Regions from separate parts of the Anaerobacillus sp. 63XJN7_4_ISO-PGPR-S23-413 genome, predicted to be linked through region 2. Evidence: riboswitches for the same ligand, from Rfam matches in the RefSeq annotation. Region 2 holds a riboswitch; each other region holds the start of a gene.
What was found. Region 2 has a riboswitch for cyclic di-GMP ahead of AC0VYO_RS02175 (amidase). Riboswitches for the same ligand answer to the same signal wherever they lie in the genome.
Positions count from the first base shown of each region.

Region 1: it holds a riboswitch for cyclic di-GMP, as region 2 does, so the genes downstream of both, AC0VYO_RS11065 (anti-repressor SinI family protein) here and AC0VYO_RS02175 (amidase) in region 2, are expected to answer to the same signal.
Region 3: it holds a riboswitch for cyclic di-GMP, as region 2 does, so the genes downstream of both, AC0VYO_RS20460 (anti-repressor SinI family protein) here and AC0VYO_RS02175 (amidase) in region 2, are expected to answer to the same signal.
Region 4: it holds a riboswitch for cyclic di-GMP, as region 2 does, so the genes downstream of both, AC0VYO_RS05790 (HD-GYP domain-containing protein) here and AC0VYO_RS02175 (amidase) in region 2, are expected to answer to the same signal.

Region 1 covers NZ_CM149688.1:2,047,372-2,051,542, forward strand. The annotation lists gene egtB (ergothioneine biosynthesis protein EgtB) at 1-313, shown strand, start outside; gene egtD (L-histidine N(alpha)-methyltransferase) at 310-1,281, shown strand; gene AC0VYO_RS11055 (thioredoxin family protein) at 1,359-1,673, shown strand; gene AC0VYO_RS11060 (hypothetical protein) at 1,706-1,936, opposite strand; cyclic di-GMP riboswitch class I at 2,162-2,250, shown strand; gene AC0VYO_RS11065 (anti-repressor SinI family protein) at 2,276-2,413, shown strand; gene AC0VYO_RS11070 (glycine--tRNA ligase) at 2,795-4,171, shown strand, end outside.
Region 2 covers NZ_CM149688.1:400,262-404,432, forward strand. The annotation lists gene AC0VYO_RS02170 (HelD family protein) at 1-2,019, shown strand, start outside; cyclic di-GMP riboswitch class I at 2,184-2,270, shown strand; gene AC0VYO_RS02175 (amidase) at 2,313-3,215, shown strand; gene AC0VYO_RS02180 (YwbE family protein) at 3,272-3,466, opposite strand; gene ytzI (YtzI protein) at 3,444-3,623, opposite strand; gene AC0VYO_RS02190 (lmo0954 family membrane protein) at 3,815-4,159, shown strand.
Region 3 covers NZ_CM149688.1:3,972,844-3,977,014, forward strand. The annotation lists gene gloA2 (SMU1112c/YaeR family gloxylase I-like metalloprotein) at 132-518, opposite strand; gene AC0VYO_RS20450 (SDR family oxidoreductase) at 590-1,357, opposite strand; gene AC0VYO_RS20455 (hypothetical protein) at 1,443-1,736, opposite strand; cyclic di-GMP riboswitch class I at 1,950-2,050, shown strand; gene AC0VYO_RS20460 (anti-repressor SinI family protein) at 2,073-2,192, shown strand; gene AC0VYO_RS20465 (helix-turn-helix domain-containing protein) at 2,306-2,641, shown strand; gene AC0VYO_RS20470 (DUF5658 family protein) at 2,832-2,969, opposite strand; gene AC0VYO_RS20475 (hypothetical protein) at 2,998-3,261, opposite strand; gene AC0VYO_RS20480 (anti-repressor SinI family protein) at 3,274-3,396, opposite strand; gene AC0VYO_RS20485 (helix-turn-helix domain-containing protein) at 3,709-4,041, shown strand; gene AC0VYO_RS20490 (hypothetical protein) at 4,113-4,171, opposite strand, start outside.
Region 4 covers NZ_CM149688.1:1,056,492-1,060,662, reverse strand. The annotation lists gene AC0VYO_RS05795 (FAD-dependent oxidoreductase) at 1-1,479, opposite strand, end outside; cyclic di-GMP riboswitch class II at 1,615-1,698, shown strand; gene AC0VYO_RS05790 (HD-GYP domain-containing protein) at 1,710-2,351, shown strand; gene sda (sporulation histidine kinase inhibitor Sda) at 2,410-2,577, shown strand; gene AC0VYO_RS05780 (aldo/keto reductase) at 2,785-3,627, shown strand.

The DNA.
Region 1 (4,171 bases), 1.6 Mb from region 2:
TGCGGGTAATTTTGTTGAAGATGGCATCTATCATCCCGTCGCATCGGTCAAGAAAAATGAAGGTATAATTAAAAAAGCCTATGGAGATGTGTGGGAATGGACGAAAAGTCCTTATATGCCTTACCCAGGTAATAAACCGCTTGACGGGGCGTTGGGCGAGTATAATGCAAAATTCATGAGCAGTCAGATGATTCTAAGAGGCGGATCATGTGTTACCTCCGTAACTCATATTCGCCCGACCTATCGAAATTTCTTTGGTCCAGATAAACGCTGGCAATTTACCGGCATTCGTCTTGCAGATGATGAGCTATGATAAAAACTTCGCCAAGTATTCAGCTAGTTGATCTTTTGCCAGAACAATCTGATCGACTTCAAGAAGTTTTAAAGGGATTGACAGCTCCTAATAAGAAGCTTGAGCCTAAATTTCTTTATGATCAATATGGATCTGAGCTATTTGAAGAAATCACACAGCTAGAAGAATATTATCCGACTCGAACGGAACTTGGAATAATGGAAGAGTCTCTTGATGATATTCTTGCTTACATTGGCGAAGAATCTAGGGTTATTGAATTTGGAAGTGGGGCAAGTCGCAAAATCAGACTTCTTCTTGAATCTGGATTGATTCAAGAATATAGTCCTATTGATATATCGAAAACATTTTTGAAAGAGTCTGCAGCACAATTGGCATTTGATTATCCTAACATTAAAATTACTGGTATTGTTGCGGATTATACAAATGCCTTTCATCTGCCGGAACATCTGCTTGATCCTTCTAAAAAAAATACGGTCTTTTTTCCCGGTTCTACAATCGGTAATTTTGAGAAGCAAGAAGCAGAAAGGTTTTTATCAAGAATTTCGAGTACACTATCAAGTAATGATGGATTATTAATTGGAGTTGATCTAAAGAAATCACCATCTCTTCTGCATCGTGCTTATAATGATAGCAAGGGAGTAACTGCAAAGTTTAATTTAAACATGCTTCGTCATTTGAATCTTTCGTTAGGGGCGAATTTCTCCCTAGATCAGTTTGAGCATTACGCCTATTATAATGCTAATCTGGGAAGGGTTGAGATGCATCTTGTCAGTATGCTAGAGCAAATGGTGACCGTTGGTGATCAACATATACATTTTGAGAACCATGAAACGATTCATACGGAGAATTCCTATAAATATAGTCTAGAGGAATTTAAACTGTTAGCAGAGAATTCAGGTTTCACATCAATGAAAACATGGACTGATCAAGAACAGCTTTTCAGTTTGCACTATCTTAGTGTGAAATAACGTAAGCTTTCTTACAGACATTCAATGATTATTTCGATATAATTGTTAATGAAGATATAGGTGAAGGAGAGATAATCATGAAGAAGATTGAAACAGCTGATTCTTATCAGTCATTCATTAACAATAATGACGTATCCATTCTAAAATATGAAGCTAACTGGTGCCCGGATTGCAAGCGCCTTGACTTTTTTATTGATGATATAATGAATGCTCATCATGAAAAACAATGGGCTCAAATCGATATTGAACAATTCCCTGAAATTACAGAGGAAAATGATGTTATGGGTATTCCGAGCCTTCTTGTCTATAAAGACGGCAAAAAGATTGGTCACTTGCATAGTGCGAATACCAAAAATCCAGATCAGGTGAAAGAATATTTAAGTCAATTCTAAACAAAAGAGAAGGTTGCGAAGGCAACCTTCTTTTATTTTGTTAGAACATATTCAATGGAGCCGTCGATTAATGAATGAACAAATGCAACTGTATATCCAATGCTAAGGTAAGTAGAAAGTGTCTCACTACAATGGGGATGTAATGGTTCTGTTGGGGCATGAAGACTTTTATACATGGTTTTTACGGTACTAGAGGTGGGTTCACAACGAAGTAGTACAACATGTTTGCCGCTCCAGGCGGTACTAATATGATTTCTCTGCATATCACTCTTCCTTTGTGAAAAATATATTCAGGGAATACAGTTAGGATATGAGTGAAATCCTAGGATGTTAGAAGTAGAAATGAAAATTTAAAAATATTTTGAATTTTCATCAGATAACTGGTATATTAGTAGCATATAACGTCAAACTTCTCGATAATCGCATTTATTCACTAAAAAGTTGTGTGTTTTGTAAGTTTAAGGTCGGAATGTGTCATTTCTGAATTCTCCAGACAAGGGCAAACCATCCTAAAGGGTGGGACGCAAAGACACAGGTCTAATGTTGGTTCTCCAACGATGACGGCTGGTCCTCCTGGAAAACCCAAGAAGGAGGAGAAAAGAATGACCATGGCGAAACCTAAGCCTAAGAAGGTACTTGATCAAGAATGGGTTATTCTCATGAGGGCTGCCAGGGAACTTGGATTGAAGAAAGAAGAGGTACAGGCATTCTTAAGACAAGACAAAAACCGACATCTATGAATATACATAAATGAATGACGACCTTTAAGGTCGTTTTTTTGTGATAAGCTTTGATGAAAGCAAATACGGTGTGAAATGAATAATCCTTGACTTTAGGGCAATATTTTTTGTATCATATGTCATATCAATTGCATACATAAACCATACTAACTATGAAGGATAAATAGTAGTCAGAATAACCTTGACTTTAGCGATTCGGGGACGGTGGAAGCCCGAACGAGGTCTGATGAAACGGCAGTCTGGAGTTACGTTTCTCAAAGTGGATGCCTTATTTGCATCAACTAGGGTGGAACCGCGGGTGCATAAGCTCTCGTCCCTGGACATTTTTTGTCCATGGATTGGGAGCTTTTTATATTGATTGAGAAAAAAGGAGAGAATGACATGACAATTTCAATGGATCAGATCGTTTCAGTATCAAAGCACAGAGGATTTATTTTCCCTGGTTCTGATATTTACGGTGGACTAGCAAATACGTGGGATTATGGACCACTTGGTGTAGAACTTAAGAAAAATATTAAAGATGCATGGTGGAAGAAGTTTGTTCAAGAATCACCTTATAACAGTGGTCTAGATGCCGCCATTCTAATGAATCCAAAAACGTGGGAAGCTTCAGGTCATTTAGGTAATTTCAATGATCCTTTAATTGATTGCAAAAGCTGTAAAACACGTCATCGTGCAGATAAATTAATTGAGGACGCTCTTTCTACTGATGAAGAGGACATGATTGCAGACGGCCTTTCATTTGAAGAAATGGAGCGTTTGATGAAAGAAAATCATATTACTTGCCCTGAGTGTGGCAGTGAAGATTTCACAGAAATTCGTCAATTTGATCTTATGTTTAAAACCCATCAAGGTGTAACTAAATCGAGCACGAGTGAAATTTACCTTCGCCCAGAAACGGCGCAGGGAATCTTCGTAAACTTTAAAAATGTTCAACGCTCTATGCGTAAGAAAGTGCCTTTTGGTATTGCGCAAGTTGGAAAAAGCTTCCGAAATGAAATTACACCAGGTAACTTTACATTCCGTACTCGTGAATTTGAACAAATGGAGCTTGAATTCTTCTGTAAGCCAGGTAACGAATTAGAGTGGCATGAGTATTGGAAAGAGTACTGCAAAAACTGGCTTCTAAATCTTGGTGTAAAAGAAGATAGCATCCGACTGCGTGAGCATGCAGAAGATGAGCTGTCGCATTATAGTAATGCAACAACTGATATCGAGTACAAGTTCCCATTTGGCTGGGGCGAACTTTGGGGTGTTGCTTCACGAACAGATTACGACTTAAAGCAGCATATGGAACATTCCAATGAAGATTTCACTTATCACGATCAACAAACAGGGGAGAAGTATGTGCCTTATTGCATTGAGCCTTCACTTGGTGCTGACCGCGTCACTCTTGCTTTCTTGATTGAAGCATATGAGGAACAGGAGCTTGAAGATGGCACAACTAGAAGTGTGATGCACTTCCATCCAGCGATCGCTCCGTTTAAAGCTGCTGTATTCCCTCTATCTAAGAAGCTTTCTGAAGAAGCGCGTGCTGTTCATGCGGAACTTTCGAAATACTTTATGGTTGATTATGATGAGGCTGGCTCAATTGGTAAACGTTACCGTCGTCATGATGAAGTTGGTACACCGTACGCTATTACATTTGATTTTGATTCTGTTGAAGACCAACAAGTGACGATTCGTGACCGTGACACAATGGAACAAAAGAGAATGCCGATTTCTGAACTGAAAAGCTTTCTTGAAGAAAAAACACAA
Region 2 (4,171 bases):
GAGAACTACCCCAGGTATTCTGGCGATAATGTAACAGAACAAGTTCTTGAGAGCATTCGAGAGGAGAATCGTCAATCTCTTGCCATATCTTCAAAAGAACCATACTTTGCACGAATGGATTTTCAAGAGGATGAGAAGGAATCACATTCGTATTATATTGGGAAAGTTGGCGTAGCACATGGAGAGTCACAGGATTCTCTGGTTGTAGACTGGAGAGCACCTGTTGCGAGTATGTTCTATGCATTTACAGGGCCAGAAGAGGATGTCTATTATGTATCGCCTGATGGCGTCATCGAAGGGAATATAGAGCTGAAGCGAAATATTGTGATTCGAGATAAAGAACTTCAGCGAGTCGTAGACACCTATGTAGAAGGTAGCGATGATTTAAGTGGCTCAGATGAATTTCTTCTATATCGTCTGAGTGAAAATAAAGATAACCGTCTCCGTGACATCGTATCAACAATACAAACAAAGCAAAATGATATTATTCGTGCTGAGCGATCGACGCCACTTATCATACAAGGAGCAGCAGGAAGTGGTAAGACAACGGTTGCGCTTCATCGATTAGCTTTCTTACTATATGAATACAGAGATACCATTCAAGCGGGTAAAATGATTATCTTTGCACCGAATAGGATGTTTCTTGATTATATTTCAGGAGTCCTTCCGGAGCTAGGTGTAGGGGGAATTCAACAATCAACCTTCACAGATTGGACAATAAAAACGATTGAAGAAAAGATTACGATTGATTCATCTGGACACGACCTCAGAAAGTGGTTTGGGAAGAGTCGATTCGATTTTTCAATTGCAGAAGGAAGAGTAAAAGGATCACTGACATTTAAAAAATGGATTGATCAAGCTATACATCGTTATAGCAACTCAGTCGGTCCGGTTGGCTCCTTTCACCCATTTGAAGGAAGAGAGCTTTCAGAAACGAAGATCGAACAATGGTTAAAAGACCTTTCTGCATATCCTGTTGGCCGTAAACGCGAAATGATGATGAATCGTTTTAAAATTTGGATAAAAGGTGAGATCAAATCGGTAGAGGGAGCCCATTTAAAGAAAGAATATCGCAAACTAGCAAACGATCAGCTGAAGAATTATTTTAAAACATGGCCGAAGCAAACTGCTCTTTCGTTCTATCAATCACTTTTTCAATCGAATGTTCCTAGCTACATAACACAGTCAGAAAGAGCAGATGTTATAAGTGAAGAACTTGTGCTGGAAACGGCAAAGCGAATAAAAAAGAAGAAATTATCGCCGGATGACCTTGCCCCTCTCCTTTACATTCAATTTCAATTGAACGGTATTGATAAAGAACATAGGTTTCAGCATATTGTAATTGACGAAGCTCAGGACTTTTCACCTTTTCAACTGGCGCTTCTGAAAGAAGTGAATCGAAGTCAATCTTTTACAATATTAGGGGATTTGGCACAGGGCATTCATTCATATAAGGGCATTCATAGCTGGGAAGAATTTAGAGTGCTTTTCAACGGTAAAGACCTTTATATGGAACTTGAACAAAGTTATCGATCGACTTTAGAAATTATTGAATTTGCGAATGAAGTGATAGCTCATGCGGATATACCGGTTCAACCGGCTGTGCCTGTTTTTCGAAGTGGAAAGAAAGTCGAAATAAGCAAAATAGATAAGAAGAGGCATGTTAGTAGCTTGTTAAAATCAGCTAAAGAAATGAAAGAGAGAGGTATGAATACAGTAGCGATTGTTGGTAGGAGCGAAGAGGAATGTCATGATTTGTATGACAATCTTAGTAGGTATGATGAGAAGTTGCATCTCATTACTGCGGATGATCGATCTTATGAAGGGGGACTATCAATTGTGCCAATCTATCTTACTAAAGGATTAGAATTCGATGGAGTTATATTGGCAAATGCTAACGAAGATAATTATAGTCCACATGCAACAGATGCGAAATTACTATATGTAGGATGTACAAGAGCATTGCATGAATTAAAACTCTTTTATATTGATACTCCTTCACAATTGCTACCAGTTTAGTCAAACGTTTGTTTAAAGGTTACCTTTGTTATTTCATACCATGAAATGAGCGATTGTTAGTACATTCAAGTATTAGCACCATTGAGCATTTACTTCACACAATCTACAAAAAAAGCTAAACTCTTTATTATTTATTGCCGATAATAAAAGTAGTTGGAATATAAAACTGAAAAAGGCAAACCTGTTGAAAAGCAGGGACGCAAAGTTATGGGCCTGCCCGCATGAATGCGAATGGTTGCCAAACCGCCAGGCTCCTTTTTGAGCTCTGGGTTGAAAAAAAGGAGAGCGTACATGTGAAGAATGTATCGGTTGCTGTTGGAATTCTCTTTTTTATACTGGGCTTTTTTGTGCAGATAATGGTTTTGCCTGAGGGGAAAGCTGAGGCGATAGAAATGGACACTTCTCTTGCTACATGGATTTGGAACACAAGGGACATTGAAACGAAATCAAATGAGATCCTTCAGTTTATGGAGGAGAAACAAGTAACCGATGCTTACTTGCAAATAAATCGTTCAGTAATGGCATCTTCTTATGAATCATTTATTGGAAATGCGACATCCAAAGGTATTCGTGTACATGCTCTAGATGGGGCACCAAATTGGGCTACAAGAAATGGTGCTACATATCAGGCGAACTTATTTAACTGGTTGGATTCCTATCAAGCTAATGCGACAGAGAATCAAAAGTTTAGTGGTGTTCATCTTGATATAGAACCTTATCTTCATTCTGGCTGGACGAATAGTTATCAAAAAACGATTGCTTTCTATCAAGACCGTTTATCAGATGGAAAAACTCGTGCGATGAGTCTTGGATTATCGTTTGGTGTCGACACTCCTTTTTGGTTTGACGAACAATCTTACAACAATCGGTATGGATCGGGCAATTTAGCTGAGTGGATTATTCAAACGGCGGATGTGACTACATTAATGGCTTACCGTGATCGTGCTGATGGTGCAAATGGAATTGTTGCTCTTATTAGCAATGAGATAGCTTTAGCTGAAAAATATGGCAAGAAAATCTCCGTTGGTGTAGAGACAGGGCAAACGTCAGAAGCTTCCTACATTTCATTCTTTGAAGAGGGAGAAGCAGTCATGATAAAGGAACTTCTCAAAGTAAAGACTGCATATGAGCATTCCTCTTCAGTAAAAGGTTTTTCCATACATTATCTTGATAGTTGGATGGCGTTAACACAATAATAAAAATGAACCCCCGGACTGAAAATCAGCCGGGGGTTCATTTTTATGAATTCAGCTTACGATAAAATTGATTTGACGCGACCAACCTGTCCATCTTCAAGACGTACTTTGATACCATGTGGATGGGTCGGAGACTTCGTCAGGATATCTTTCACGATTCCTCTTGTCGTTTTCCCTGAACGCTGATCTTGTTTCAAGACGATATCTACAGTTTTCCCTGGTTCTATATTACTTCTGTTCTGTCCGTTCATCAGTAACCTCTTTCTCTGTCGCTTCGTTATGCTGCTCCTCAGGCAACGGATCGACAGTATGTTTGACACTGTATCCTTTTGATACAGCCATTCCAAAAGCAGCGGCAATGACAATCGTCATAATGACAACGACGATGACTGTTATCGTAATAACCATTCCCGAACTCCTTTCCGTGATGTCTGCTTTCACTTTACCATGATTATCGCGGTTAAGATAGAACATGATCTGACGAGGGTTGTCATATAGCTTAATCTGTCTAAGTCGCTGGTCCTATATAAATATATAGCTTTAGCTCATTATGGAGGCTTTGGTAAGCAGGTAGAATCAAAGTATGAAAGGAGGCGATTATGATGAAGAAAGCAGGTTTGCTTTTACTTGGGATCATCGCTGCGATTGTATTGTTGTCGAATCTTGGTTCATTAGTAGGTATGATGATTAGCCTTGGCATCCTCTACATTGCATTTAAGAAGTTTATTCAGGCAGATTCAACAACTGGTAAAGTCATCTGGGGGATCTTAGGATTCATCGGTTTAAGTACTGCCGTGGCGAATATGCCAGCTATTCTTGGTCTCGTAGCTATCTACATTCTTTATGTCGTTTATAAAAAGTGGGATGGAGCAAGTTACGATAAGAAAGACAATGACCCATTCACAAATTTTGAAAAGCAATGGGATGAACTGAAGAAAAGTTAATCAAACAAAGGA
Region 3 (4,171 bases), 690 kb from region 2:
CGTAAATTTCAGGAAACCGTTTGCAGTTATAAATAAAAAATAAGCTAACTGTTCCAAATCCAAGCAAACGCTTTCGCGATCTATTTTGCCACAGGATTTGGAAGTAATCAACTTATTTTTAGAAAATTTCATTATTTTTCGTACAGCTCGATCGGTAGACCATCCGGATCATTGAAAAAAGTGAACCGCTTCATTGTGAGCTCATCCACTCTTACATCTTCAATAGAAGATACTCCTCTTTCTGTTAGATGATTAACGGCCTTATCAAGGTCTAATACTTCAAAAGCGATATGTCTTAGTCCCTTTGCTTCAGGATAGCTTGGTCTTTCTGGCGCATTCGGGAATGAAAATAATTCAATTCTTGTATGATCTCCGACGGCAAGATCAAGTTTGTATGAATTTCGTTCTTCTCTGTAAGTTTCCTCGATAACCTTAAGACCGAGTGTATCTACATAGAACTTCTTTGATTTTTCGTAATCTCCGCAAATAATTGCAACATGGTGCACTTTAGTAAACATCTGCTTCACCTCACTTTAAACGATAAGCTGACAAATGAGCGTCGTCAATAAGAAACCCGAGCAGCTAGTCATTATAGCAGCGATTCCGCCCCATCTACATACATATCTGTCCCTGTTACATGACTGGATGCATCAGAAGCTAGAAAGTAAACGACGTCTGCCACCTGTTGTGGCGAACCTGGTTTTTGCTCAAGCGGATGACTTCCTTCAGGATATTCTACTGGAATTTCAATTTCTTCTACACTATCTTTTTTGTCTGTGTTTTGATCAATGTTCGTCTCGATTGCCCCAGGGCAAATGGCGTTTACGCGGATGTGATACTGTGCTAGTTCAAGAGCAGCCATTTTCATAAAGGCTACCTGTCCTGCTTTTGAAGTACTATAAGCAGACATGCCAAAGTTCGAAAAAGTCCGATTGCCATTTATGGAACTAGTAATAATGATACTCCCTCCATCTTCTTTCATATAAGGGATTGTATGTTTCACCATTAGAAAAGTACTTCTTAAATTTGTTTCAATCGTCTGATCCCACTCATCAACCTTCATTTCTTCAATCGGATTCAGTGTGCCATTAATTCCTGCATTGTTAAACAGAATATCAATGCGTCCCCATTTGTTAACAACTTGCTTCAAACCATATGTAACTCGTTCTTCATCGGCCACATCCACATCAAGGACAAACGCCTCTCCCCCGTTTTTTACGATCGACTCCTTCACTTGTTCTGCTCGACTTTCCTTCAAATCAAATAAGCAAACTCGAACGCCTTCTTTTGCAAAGCGTTTAGCTGCGGCTTCTCCAATTCCAGATCCACCACCTGTTATAACGGCTACCTTCTTCATATTTAGCACTCTCCTTTTTTCTGACTATTCCCGTCCACCTACTTTTTAGACAATTTTATATAAAAAAAGAGACCCGTTAAGGTCCCTATTGCTGGTTTTCAGTTTCATCATTCGGTTGCTTTTCAGTGTCGTCCATGTCCCCTTCATCCATGTTACCATCTTCATCTTTATCGCCTTCTTCTGAACCATCCTTATTCATTGTATCATCGTCTTCCTGATCAATCGTTCCATCGTCTTCGTTAACATTCTCTTCATCTTCTGGTGTATCTTCTTGCATTTCGGGATCTTCTACCGGTCCTTCTTCTTCATTTGCATTCGAACAAGCCGCAATACTCAGGGAAAGAAACATCGTCATCAGTAACAACATCCACTTTTTCATAGAAAAACCTCCATCGTTGTAATAGTCCTATTTTGACCATCTCAAGTGGATGTATGTATTTTCCTAACACCAAATTTAAAAAAAGCTATTTATTTACAAAAAAAGTCATATATTTTTGATATTTTTTACAAATTACAACACATTTCGTAGGTTTAATGGCCTATTATAATAGTAGGATTTTCATAAATATATGATGGATCGTACAAAGTATCCTCCAGAAAAGGGCAACCATTTTTGAAAAAAAGTGGGCGCAAAGTAAACAGATCTAAGGAAGCTTGTTGATAGAAGGCTTCTATGATGGCTGAACTACCTGGAAAGAGTTTAAGGAGGAGTTACATGGGCGTACATACGGAAGAAAATCTGGACGAGGAATGGATTAAATTAATGAAAGAAGCGAAGGAATTGGGCATCAAAATTTCTGAAATCAAAGCGTTTCTCAAAAATGAGGGAATGTAACCTGAACGAAAGCGGCGGAACGGACGCCGCTTTCGTTCTATTTACGGAACAATAACATACTGGTATAATTACATACAATCAAAGAATTTTGTCGAAGCATCGGAGGGATACACGTGATAGGTGAAGAAGTAAAGAAGTATCGTTTACGCAAAGGGTTATCTCTTTCAGAATTAGCGGAACGTGCGAATGTGGCCAAGTCATATCTGAGTTCAATTGAACGAAATATACAATCAAATCCCTCTATCCAATTCCTAGATAAAATATCTAATGTTCTTGATGTTTCGGTAGAGGTACTACTTCAGGGAGATGATCCTATTCATCAGAGTGAGTTAGACTCGGAATGGAAAAAGATCGTTAAAGAAGCAATGGAGTCTGGTATAAGTAAGGACCAGTTCAGGGAGTTTCTGGAGTTTAATAAGTGGCGTGCCAAACAGGGATCTGATCAATAAATTGTTTTTTTAAGAGCCGACATCTTCCAGTAGGCTCTTATCTATTTAGTTAACAGGATATATACCTAATAGCCGTGGATACACAATATGAAAGAATATAATGTTGAAGCCACGATTAATAAAATCCGTATTAAACCGGATTTAAAGTGATGAAATTTTAAAAGTAAGGCGATCAAAAAAAGAGACAAACCTATTTATACATTAGGATAACAAGTGGATCCATTTGAAATAGCATTCGCATTAATGGATTCACTTCTCCGATCCATCCATTTTGAACTCCACAATATGTGATAAATCCATCAAGAGCGTTAATCCATGCTAAATAAATAACAAAAAACTGCTCCTACGTTTTCCCTTTATTCATAATGAGACGATATATTTTGGTTTTGTATAATCTCCCTAAGTTCATCGTACATTTTCTGTTCATCTCGGATTATTCCTTTGATGTCTTGTTCTTTATTTTCAAGTCCGTGGATTTTCTCTAGAATAAAAGATAAATCGCACTTCCCTTTATATTCGTCATTGATGTAGAGTTTGGCGATCTGTTTATCAACCGCAATGATTTTAATCCTCTTCCCTAAAATATAAGAGACAAAAGTCCCTTCCCCTAATTTGATCACCATCATTCCTCCTTATTTTTTTGAGGAATTGATTAGAAAATCCTTCACTTCCTCCTTAGATAATCCCATTCTTCTTGCAATTGAAATAAGGGTCACCCATTCCTGATCCAATTTTTCGTCAGTATACGTTTTCATTCCCCATCCCCCTTATATAATTCAGCAATAAACGACATTAATAAAGAACGTTTTGTTCTTTATTTAGAATGTACATCTAATATAGTCTTATTTTGGAAGATTAAAAAGACTGAAAATTCTTTATATAAGGCTGTTACCAGCTTATAATCTTCTATATCCTACCAAATACTCTCTCGTTCTTAAATTTTAATTATTTTGTTCAAAGAGACTTTTAGAAAATTAATATAAAAACACGACATTTGTTCTGTTTACAGAACAAATTGTTCTTGATAAAATTAACACAATAAATAATGATAAAGTCGAGGTAAAGGGATGATAGGGGAAAAAATTAAACTTTATCGGAATCGTATGGGACTGTCTTTAACTGAACTCGCTAAACGGGCAGGGGTTGCCAAGTCTTATTTAAGTTCGATTGAACGAAATCAACAGGCTAATCCTTCTATTCAATTTCTTGAAAAAATAGCGGCAGAATTAAAGGTTCCTATGGAAGTGTTCATATTAGAAGAAGATCACGAGGAGCCGGCACTCGACACGGAGTGGAAAGAATTAATCGAAGAAGCGATGCGCTCAGGTATTACAAAAAAAGATTTCGCAGACTATTTAGAGTTTAAAAAGTGGCAACTCCATCATGGCAATGATGAATAAAACAACTACTTAAAATCGAATTTCTATTGAAATATGAAACTCCTGTCCACGAAGGACAGGAGAGAAAGTTCTTATTCAGCAGAGTTCTCAGAGTTTTCGTTAGCCGCTGGCTCTTCGGTGTTGGTTCCAT
Region 4 (4,171 bases), 660 kb from region 2:
TCTTTCCACTTTCTGTTCACTATCCGCTAAGGCTACATAACCATCCGGACGGATCAGGTACAGCGCATTTTCCTGCAATCCTTTTTTCGTCATTGCTTTTTCAAAGCTAAACTCATATAGAGCATATCCAGATACCCTGGCAAAATCCTTAACGGCTTCATTTGCCTGACCATATACGTGAAGCTGCCAATCCATTGACTTAAGCGCTCCATAATTATTGCATGAATTTGTTTGAATCCATGGCAGGCGATCTCCACCATGAACTTCCCCCGCTGTACCATCACTAAGATGACTTTCGCGATAATGAATGTTGATTTGAGAAAGCCTTCTAAAGGCTGCTTTTCGAGCAATTGAAAAGGAACGAAGCGCAAATGGAGCCACGTTCGGTATAACGATTTTGCGCAGTAATCTGCTCGTCATGTGATCGCCTATAATAGAAGTAAATGCTCGATCTGTTGTATCGATTAGCGTTCTCGCAAAGCCAATGCGCTCCTTTTCAAACGTATCAAGAATAGCTTCATCCGCTTTCTGAAGCAGCACTGCGGCTAGCTTCCACGCTAAGTTCACCGCGTCCCCAATCCCGGTGTTCATGCCCTGTCCGCCAGCCGGGCTATGAATGTGCCCAGCATCTCCGGCAATAAAGGCACGTCCTTTTCTAAAATGACTGCTAACGCGATGATGAACTTTGTACGTTTGGAACCAGTTCACATGCTGAATCGTTATGCCTGTTCTCTGCTCGATCAGCGACTGGAAATCCTTGAACGCAACTGAGCTTTGATCGGTTAAATGGCGAGGAACTATTCCAATAATCCGCTCCATTCCCGTGCTTCTAACTGGCATGAACAGGTAAAAGGTGTCAGAATCTAAATACACATTTAAACTACTTTCAGATAACTGGCCAGTGTTCGCTTTAACATCTGCCACAAAAAACAGTTCCTCATACGTTCCACCTGGAAAATCAAAAGCAACTTCTCTTCGAACGGTACTGTGTGCTCCATCACACCCGCATATATATGAAAACTCACTCCGCTCTTCCTTATTATCTTTTTTAATAACGGCTTGAACATGGTCCCCTTCATCCATAAATGAAACCAACTCTGTCTTCCATTCTACCTCAACGCCTTCGTCGGCTAATTTGTTAATTAGCAGCTGCTCGTGATCATCTTGCGGATAGCTTAGGGCAAATGGGAAAGGACTTAATCCTTTTCCAAGATCGTGAAAATTGATGTTGGCTTTTGCTTTCATTCCTTCTCGAAATTGGATAGACTTCACTTTAATCCCCCGGTGGATGACTTCTTCCGCGAAGCCCATTTGGTTATAAAATTCTAGGGTTCTAGCGTGTACAATTAGCGCACGCGATGCTTCTCCGGGTCCCTCATTTTTCTCGATGATCCGAAATGAAACTCCATATTTCGCTAGGTGGAGTGCTAATACAAGACCCGTAGGACCTGCGCCAACAATTAGTACGTCAGAACTCATTTCTCAATCTCCTTTCATTGGCATTCCAAATAAAAAAACTGAAAAATCAAAGAAAACAGTTAACAAATTCACCTTTTTATGGTATTTATTATATAAGTATATCCTTATGTCAAGATACCTCAGTAAGAGAACCACAAAAAAAGAGAATGCGATGAACTATCATTCTAGCCTGGGCACTTGAGTGATAGGGAGCAAGTAGTGCAACCGGCTCCTTAAAAAGGAGAATGAACATGGAAAAGTGTACATTGTACGGGCACGCTAATTTATTTTCATCACACACACTGCGAATGATGGAACTCCTAAGACGTCACGACCCTCATAGCTTTCTCCATTCAGTACAAACTACGAGCTACTTCATTGATTTCTGTTTGCATTACAATTTCCGATCACTGTTGAAACGGCGCTTTCTTGAGTCTGTTTTGCTACATGACATCGGTAAACTACTTGTCCCAACAGAAATTCTTCAAAAAAAGAGCCCACTAACCCTTTATGAGAAAGAGTATGTCGAGCGGCATCCAGAGTTTGGAATAGAGCTACTTAATGATTTTCCAGAGATTGATATTGAGCCGTCTCTTATACTAAATCATCATGAGAATAGCGATGGTACTGGCTATCCTTATCAATTACAATATGAGCAAATTCCTCGATCTGTTTCGATTCTTCGAGTCATCGATAGCTTCATTGCGATGACGTCTGATCGAGCTTATCGTCCAAAACGTTCTGACCAATCAGCCATTCATGAAATTAACGTTCATCGGAATAACTTCTATGAGCCATCCACTACCTCCTTGTTTATCTCTTATTTGGAAAAACGGCTAAAAGGGAAAAAGGTTCTGCTTCATTATTTTGATTATGCCAAACGTCAAAATTAAGCAGCGCTATTCAATAACCGTTTAAACAAAACCAAATACAACAGGGAGGGCGAATAGATTGCGACTCTTATCAACTAAGGATTTACTAATTGCATTTTGTGATGCGTATACTCTTCAATTAGATGAAGCTTTTATTGAAATGTTAACGAGCGAAATCATCCGAAGAGGCATCAATCCTCCCCAAACACGTACGGAGTGTTACGAACAAATCGCCAATTTCACTTGATGAGACAGCCTCTCATGACGCTATATAAAAAAAGCTTATCTGGTCACAACTGGCCAATAAGCTTTTTTTGATAAATTCTAATTGATTTCATCTCCCTTCACAAATAAATTTACTGTTAATACGCTTACATATGTTTGCATTTTTTAGGAAGTGGTAAATTTAAAGTGAGATAAAAAAGTTAATTATTATTGAAAGGAATGATCTTTGTTGAAGGAATCAATCCCAGAACTAACGTTGAATGATGGACTTACACTACCCGCTATCGGTTTCGGTACTTACTTGCTAAATGGAAATGAAGGGGCAACCGCTATTAATAGTGCGATTGACGTTGGCTATCGCCTCATCGATACAGCTTACAATTACGAAAACGAAGGAACCGTAGGCGAAGCCATTCGTCGAAGTACAGTTCCTAGAAATGAACTGCGCGTCACTTCTAAATTACCAGGTCGCTATCAAGAATATAAGAAAGCTGTTACGGCCATTCAAGAGTCGTTATATAGAGCCAACCTGGATTATTATGATTTGTACCTCATTCACTGGCCGAACCCTAAACAAGGTCTTTATACAGAAGCTTGGCAAGCTTTAATTGACGCTAAGAAATGGGGACTCATTCGCTCGATTGGCGTATGTAATTTCCTTCCGGAGCATCTAGAGCAATTGGAAAAGGAAACCGGCGTAAAGCCAAGCATCAATCAAATCGAACTACACCCCTTCTTCAACCAGGAAGATCAGAGAAGATTTCATCAACAAAACAACATCAAAACACAATCCTGGAGTCCGCTAGCTCGAGTGACTGACATTTTAGAAAATGAAACGATCAGTCATATTGCAAATCAACATAACAAATCAGTCTCTCAGGTGATTTTACGCTGGCATTATCAATTAGGATCCATCCCGATTCCTAAATCTTCTTCTCCAGAACGTCAGCTTGAGAACCTCTCTATTTTTGACTTTTCTTTAAATGAAACAGAAATGGCGATGATGGCTGAATTAACGAAACCAAATGGACGATTGAATGATCAAGATCCAGCTACTTATGAAGAATTTTAAATTTCTCCATCTAACGATTCAACTAACCAACTAGAATAGGATGCCCTGCAGCCATAACAGGTTCTGTTTAGAGCTGCAAATATACAAATATATACTGTTCTAGAGTCTGATTTGATAGCTAAATCAGACTCTTTACTTTTCCATGGTGTTGCTCTTTTGGTTGTATCTTTCAACCATTTTTAGAATATCATTTAGACATCCATTGTACGCTTCAGAATTAGTACTTGAAAACGACTTCAATTTCGGTAGATAATGAATGGATAATATGGAAATTATATGGTGAAATGTAAAAAGAGAGAAACTTCTATTCTTCGATTAACTCGAAGGTTAGTTAAAGGGAGCTTGGATTTTAAGCCTTATGTATGTACAAGTAGGGAGTGAACTGTTTACCTAACGGGAATAGCGCCTCAGATGCGCAACGTTCAGCCCCCATCACCGCTATAGTAAGAACATATAAAAAAGTTAACCAGAAAAGTCTGGCTAACTTTATATTACGAACGGTTGCTTTAAAAAACAGAATAACTAGATATATAATTGGCGGATC